2 regions of the Bacillus pretiosus genome follow, and region 2 is predicted to be linked to the other one. Evidence: riboswitches for the same ligand, from Rfam matches in the RefSeq annotation. Region 2 holds a riboswitch; the other holds the start of a gene.
The links. Region 2 has a riboswitch for cyclic di-AMP ahead of kimA (potassium transporter KimA). Riboswitches for the same ligand answer to the same signal wherever they lie in the genome.
Positions count from the first base shown of each region.

Region 1: it holds a riboswitch for cyclic di-AMP, as region 2 does, so the genes downstream of both, ACU8YW_RS03940 (SipW-dependent-type signal peptide-containing protein) here and kimA (potassium transporter KimA) in region 2, are expected to answer to the same signal.

Region 1 is NZ_CM129593.1:766,382-769,799, forward strand. It holds gene thiD (bifunctional hydroxymethylpyrimidine kinase/phosphomethylpyrimidine kinase) at 1-208, shown strand, start outside; cyclic di-AMP (ydaO/yuaA leader) riboswitch at 294-441, shown strand; gene ACU8YW_RS03930 (hypothetical protein) at 535-921, shown strand; gene ACU8YW_RS03935 (hypothetical protein) at 936-1,166, shown strand; cyclic di-AMP (ydaO/yuaA leader) riboswitch at 1,427-1,572, shown strand; gene ACU8YW_RS03940 (SipW-dependent-type signal peptide-containing protein) at 1,669-1,773, shown strand; gene kdpF (K(+)-transporting ATPase subunit F) at 1,770-1,850, shown strand; gene kdpA (potassium-transporting ATPase subunit KdpA) at 1,870-3,418, shown strand, end outside.
Region 2 is NZ_CM129593.1:1,767,648-1,771,065, forward strand. It holds gene panE (2-dehydropantoate 2-reductase) at 97-1,041, shown strand; gene ACU8YW_RS09230 (hypothetical protein) at 1,096-1,224, opposite strand; cyclic di-AMP (ydaO/yuaA leader) riboswitch at 1,364-1,510, shown strand; gene kimA (potassium transporter KimA) at 1,655-3,418, shown strand, end outside.

The DNA.
Region 1 (3,418 bases), 1.0 Mb from region 2:
AAGAATTCCTTCAAAGCAAACGCATGGAAGCGGGTGTACATTTGCTTCAGCGGTTACAGCAGGGCTTGCTAAAGGATACTCAATTGAAGAGGCAGTTCAAGAAGCAAAACAATTTATTAGTATAGCAATTGAAGAGCCGCTGCATATTGGAAGTGGTCATGGACCGACGAATCATTTTGCATATAAAGTGAATAAAACGCGTGTATAAGTAAGTGGAAAGTCAGTTTTGTAACTGGCTTTTTTTCTGTTTACTTTTTCCAAATACAGGAGTAATATATCAGCCAGAATATATTTTTTGTAATACGCTGAGTCCAATTATATGGAGCGGAGGAACCAATTTGTGCAGTGTCACTAGGGGTGAATCTTTCAGTTTTGAAAGTAGGGCTACTCTCAAAGTCCGAATCCGACAGCTAACTTCGTAAGCGTCTTGAGAGAGGACGGTGCCATGATGGATACATCACTTCATCGATCTGATTAGTATAGGGGAATATCAATCTATGTTTGAGTTCTTTTATGCTAAGGAGGATGAGGTATATGGAATTAACACTTATTTGTGTTGGGGAAGAAAGCAAGGTAAATAGTTTAAGAGATTTAGTAGCATTTCAACATGAGTTAATTATTTTTACAGCAAATGAAGAGATAGCTGCTGAAGTTAGGAATTGTGGGTTTGATTGGACTTATAGCTGTAGTAAGGCACAAGATTTTACTAGTATTTGTGAGTGTATTAAGAAGGTGATTTTACTAGGGGATGAGCTTCCAATCATTAGTTTCTTCACAGAACACATTCGCTTTTCTTTTCAAGCACCTATTACTGTTGTTACAAAGAATAAACGATATCCAACGAGGCTCTATGAAACAATTGGAGCTACATTTGTCGTGTTTACGAATTGTGATAATATTTCTTTTTTATTTTTTGAATAGGGCGGGGGAAAAAGATGAAGGTGTTGTTACTAGGAGATATAGCGAATCGTTGGGCGGTATCAGTAGAACGAGTTCAAGAATTGGTGGTGCTTGATCCCATTTTTCCGAGGCCCTATATCATATTGCCATCGAAAGATGCTTTATATTTAAAAACAGATGTTATCGAATATGAGCAGCTACATGCAGAATTGTCACAAGTTTATATTCGTGGGAGAAATTTGCGCGCGTTTTTGCGTGGAGAATAAATAGTGAAAAAAAAAGAGCGAATGCTAAGTGCAACAAGCTATGCACTTCATGTCATTCGCTCTTTTTGTTTCGTATTTAAAAGATCATTTCTGTGAAAAAGAAAGAAAAGACGAGAAAACAGATGAAATAATATTAATAACACTCAATGTAAGCGTTTAAATAGATGGATATTTTCTTATTTTAAGTAATTTGACTCTTTACAAGTTAAATATAGAGGAGTATATTTACTCTCATAAATCATTCATAAAATTTCCAAAAAAACCTAAAATCGCTGAGTTCCAGAAATGGAGCGGGGGAACCAATTTTGTGCATCGTCACTTGGGGTGAATCTTTCAGTTTTGAAAGTAGGGCTACTCTTTAGGCCCGAATCCGACAGCTAACCTCGTAAGCGTTTAGAGAGGAGGTTTACTTTGTGTTGTTCATTTCGAACACTAAGTAGAGCTTAGTGTTCTTTTTTTAATAATTTAATGGTAAATTTTTACAGTGGGGAGAGGGGTAGCTATGTTAGATGTTGTAATGATCGGGATTTTTGTTGTGTTAGTCGCATCGATGGTAAGTCTTGCAAGTTGGTCAGATAAAGTTGTGAAAGAAGGGAAGCAATCATGACGGTTGCCTTATCGGTTATTGTTGCAGCAATTACTGTGTACTTAGTGTATGCATTATTAAATCCAGAAAAGTTTTAATTAGGGGGAATCATTCATTATGATTTGGGTCGCAGTTGTTATTACAATGCTGTTGTTTATTCTTGTGGCAAAGCCAATGGGGATTTATTTAGAGAAAGCCTTTCAAGGTAGTAAAAAGTTAGATAAAGTATTCGGGCCTTTTGAAAAACTTATTTTTAAAATTACGGGTGTAAAAGAATACAATCAAACGTGGAAACAGTACGCATTGTCATTAGTTTTATTAAATGGATTTATGATTGTTGTCGTATATTTCATTTTCAGACTACAAGGAGTATTGCCATTAAATCCAGCGCATATTGAAGGGATGGAGCCTACGCTTGCTTTTAATACAGCAATTAGTTTTATGGCTGATACAAACTTACAGCATTATAGCGGTGAAAATGGTTTATCTTATTTATCACAATTAATCGGAATTACATTTTTAATGTTTGCAGCACCAGCAACGACTTTAGCACTTGTAATGGCGTTTATAAGAGGGCTTGCTGGGAAGGAACTCGGTAACTTTTTCGTTGATTTTACGAGAGCTTTAACGAGAGTATTTCTTCCTATTGCGTTTGTTGCAGCGCTAATCTTTGTCGCACTTGGTGTACCACAAACGTTAGACGGGGCAGTTACAGCACAAACAATTGATGGGGCAAAGCAAAGTATATTACGTGGGCCTGTTGCATCATTCGTGTCCATTAAGGAACTCGGAAATAACGGCGGTGGATTTTTCGGAGCAAACTCTACACATCCTTTCGAAAATCCAGGGCAAATGAGTAATATTTTACAAATGATGCTTATGATGTTATTGCCAACAGCACTTCCATTTACGTACGGACGAATGGTAGGAAATAAAAAACAAGGTCGTATCCTTTTCGTATCACTATTCATGGTGTTTTTACTAGGATTTATAACGATTACTACATCTGAATTACATGGGAATCCAGCGTTAAATGGAATGGGCATCGAACATGTACAAGGGAGTACAGAAGGAAAAGAAGTACGATTTGGAACAGTATTTTCTTCCCTATACGCAACAGTGACGACAGCTGCTGAAACAGGAGCCGTTAATACGATGCATGATACGTTAACACCAATTGGCGGGTTAGTAACACTCGTAAATATGATGTTAAACACAGTGTACGGCGGCGTTGGGGCAGGTTTTGTGAACATTATTATGTATGCGATTATCGCAGTCTTTATATCTGGATTGATGGTTGGACGGACACCAGAGTTTTTAGGTAAGAAAATTGAAGGTAAGGAAATGAAATTAATTGCGGTAACGATACTATTTCATCCACTGCTTATTTTAGGGTTTTCAGCATTAGCTCTTTCAACAAGTTTAGGAACGGATGCCATTTCTCATTCTGGTTTCCACGGTTTAACGCAAGTGGTATATGAATACACATCGTCAGCTGCGAATAACGGATCTGGATTTGAAGGGTTAGCGGATAATACACCGTTTTGGAATATTACAACTGGCTTAGTTATGTTTTTAGGGCGCTATTTCAGTTTAATTACGATGCTAGCTGTTGCAGCTTCATTGAAAGAAAAGACGGTAGTACCAGAAACAGTCGGAACGTTCC
Region 2 (3,418 bases):
ATTAAGAATGAAAATTCAGCTTATTTAGTAGGGGACATGTATAATGTTATGTATATTAAATGTTATAAAATTGTATTTTGAAAAGGGGGATGTTGTATGCGTATTTTAGTATTAGGAGCTGGTGGCGTCGGAGGCTTTTTTGGAGGTCGATTAGTCGAAAAAGGAGAAGATGTTACGTTTCTTGTCCGCAGTAAAAGAAAACAGCAATTAGAGGAAAGGGGACTTGTTATTCGTAGTGTTAACGGGGATTTTTCCTTCCAACCGAAATTAATAACGAAAGAAGATCGAACTTCTCCGTTTGACGTTATTTTATTTTCAACAAAAGCGTATCACTTAAACGAGGCGATTCAAGATTTGAAGCCGTTTGTAGGTGAAAATACTGTCATCATTCCATTGTTAAATGGTATTGCTCATTTATCACTATTACAAAAGGAATTCGGCGTGGAAAAAGTAATTGGCGGTTTATGCTTTATCGAGACGACGTTAAACGATCAAGGAGAGATTGTACAAACGAGTGTTGCCAACAGACTTGTATTTGGAGAAATGAAGTCTCAAGATTCAGAGAGAATAAAGCATATTTCTAAAGCATTTGCAGGTACGAAATCTAGTTTTGTTTTAAGTGAAAATATTATGCAAGATATGTGGCATAAATATTTATTTATTACTGTAATGTCGGGTGTGACGACATTAATGCGTGCAGCGATAGGACCGATTCGCGAAAGTGAAGGTGGACGCGATTTTATCCAAAACTTATTTGAAGAATGTGTGCAAATCATGAGATCTATGAAAGCTCCAGTTAAGGATGGAATTGCCCAAGAACATATGAAAAAAATTGATAAAATTTCGTATGATATGAAGTCATCGATGCAGCGTGATATGGAAAAAGGTTCGTTCGTTGAAGGCGAGCACATACAAGGATACTTACTAGATGTAGCGGAACAATTTTCTATAGAAGCACCATTATTAGGGGCAGTATATCAAAATTTGAAAGTGTATGAAGAAATGACCTTTAACAGATCAGCAATACAATTGGATGTATGAAAAAATAAAAAAGAAAGCAATATATAAGTGTATTGCTTTCTTTTTTATGACAAATTATTTATTTCTTTTCGTTCTATCTGTCAAATTTATTTCCTGTTCACGTTTACCGTATAATTGATTAATTTCATTTGCTAATGCATCTAAATAGGAATCGGAAAAAATAGGCTTCTTTTCTTTAGACATATGAGTCTCCTTTATCGATTTTTTAGTATTCATTATGTATATTTACCAGCGGATTATGCGCAATCATTTAAATTTTTTCTTTTTAAAAATTTTTGTTTACATTTTGAAAATAAAGGAGTATTATAATCCACAGTTTCAATTTTCTAAATCGCTGAAACCGCATGGTGCGGGGGACCCGTTCTTATGGATTAGTACTTAATCCAATGGGGTGAATCCTTGAAAAAGGTAGGGCTACTCATAGGCCCGAATCCGACAGCTAACCTCGTAAGCGTTATATTGAGAAGGAAGGTGGAGCTTGTGCGACAAAAAAAATAATGTCTACAAGTCTATTTCGTTATGGCTTGTAGACATTTTTTGTTTTCTGAAGAAATCGTTTACCCGCTGTAACTAGCAGAAAAGTTCGTACAAAATTATTGGAGAGTGGACAGCAGTGGTTTCATCAATCAAAAGGTTTTTAATTGGAAGGCCGTTAAAATCAACTGAGTTAGGAGAGCAAAAGCTTAATAAAACGAAGGCGTTAGCTATTTTATCTTCTGACGCATTGTCATCGGTCGCATACGGACCAGAGCAAATATTAATCGCACTAGCAGGCCTAGGAGCAGTAGCTTATTGGTATTCTATTCCTATCGCTGTTGGGGTATTAGTATTATTGACAGCCCTTATTTTATCTTATCGACAAATTATTTTTGCTTATCCGCACGGCGGGGGCGCATACGTAGTATCAAAAGAAAATTTAGGGATGAATCCAGGGCTAATAGCTGGAGGATCTTTATTAGTCGATTATATTTTAACTGTTGCAGTAAGTGTATCAGCAGGTACAGATGCGCTTACATCAGCTTTCCCTAGTTTACATGCACATAATGTAATCATTGCGATTATATTTGTTATATTGATTACTATTTTAAATTTAAGAGGGGTAACGGAATCAGCTTCCGTTTTAGCATATCCTGTTTATTTATTCGTTTTAGCACTATTTATATTAATTGGTGTAGGTATTTATAATATTATAACTGGTCAAGTTTCACCGACATTACATTCACCGATTGGAACACCAGTTGCAGGAATTAGTTTGTTTTTACTGTTACGAGCATTTGCTTCAGGAAGCTCTGCTTTAACGGGTGTTGAGGCAATATCTAACGCAATTCCAAACTTTAAGGATCCTGCACCTAACAATGCAGCGAAAACATTGCTCGCAATGGGTGCATTACTTGCAGTTTTATTTTCAGGAATTGTTTTCTTAGCTTATTATTACGGAATTAATCCAAGTAAGGAAGTAACAGTTGTTTCACAAATTGCTGAACAAACTTTTGGACGTAATTTCATGTACTATTTTATACAGGGTACAACTGCTTTAATATTAATTCTTGCTGCTAACACAGGGTATTCTGCATTCCCGCTATTAGCAGTTAACCTTGCAAAAGACAAATTCATACCGAGAATGTTTACGATTAGAGGAGACCGCCTAGGTTACTCAAACGGTATTATTATACTTGGAATTGCTTCGATTATTTTAATTGTAGCTTTCCAAGGGCAAACAGAACATTTAATTCCGTTATATGCAGTAGGCGTATTTATTCCGTTTACACTCTCTCAAACGGGGATGGTATTAAAATGGCTTCGTGAAAAACCTGAAGGATGGGCTTTGAGATTAACGGTCAATTTAATTGGTGCAGTCATTAGTTTTATTGTAATGAGTATGTTCTTTTTAACTAAGTTCGCACAAGTTTGGTCAATCCTTATTTTCTTACCTGCCATCATCTTCTTGTTCCATAGAATTAAGAAGCATTACGATGCAGTGGGTGATCAATTAAGTTTAAAAACTTGTGAGCCACTTGTTCCAATTGAGGGAAATGTAATTGTTGTTCCTGTAGCTGGTATGACGCATGTAGTAGAAAATTCATTGAACTATGCGAAGGCTCTTTCAGCAGATCAAGTTATTGCTGTATATGTTGCTTTTGACAGAGAAGAGGAAAAGAAATTTGAAGAGAAATGGAAGAAGTGGCAACCTGAAGTAAGGCTTGTTACCTTACATTCTCATTATAGAAGTATTATTCAGCCACTAACAAAGTTTATTGATACAGTACAATATAAAGCGAGTGAGTCAAATTACCGAGTTACTGTAGTTATACCACAGTTCATTCCGAAAAAAGGTTGGCATAACATTCTTCATAATCAGTCTAGTTTACTCATTCGT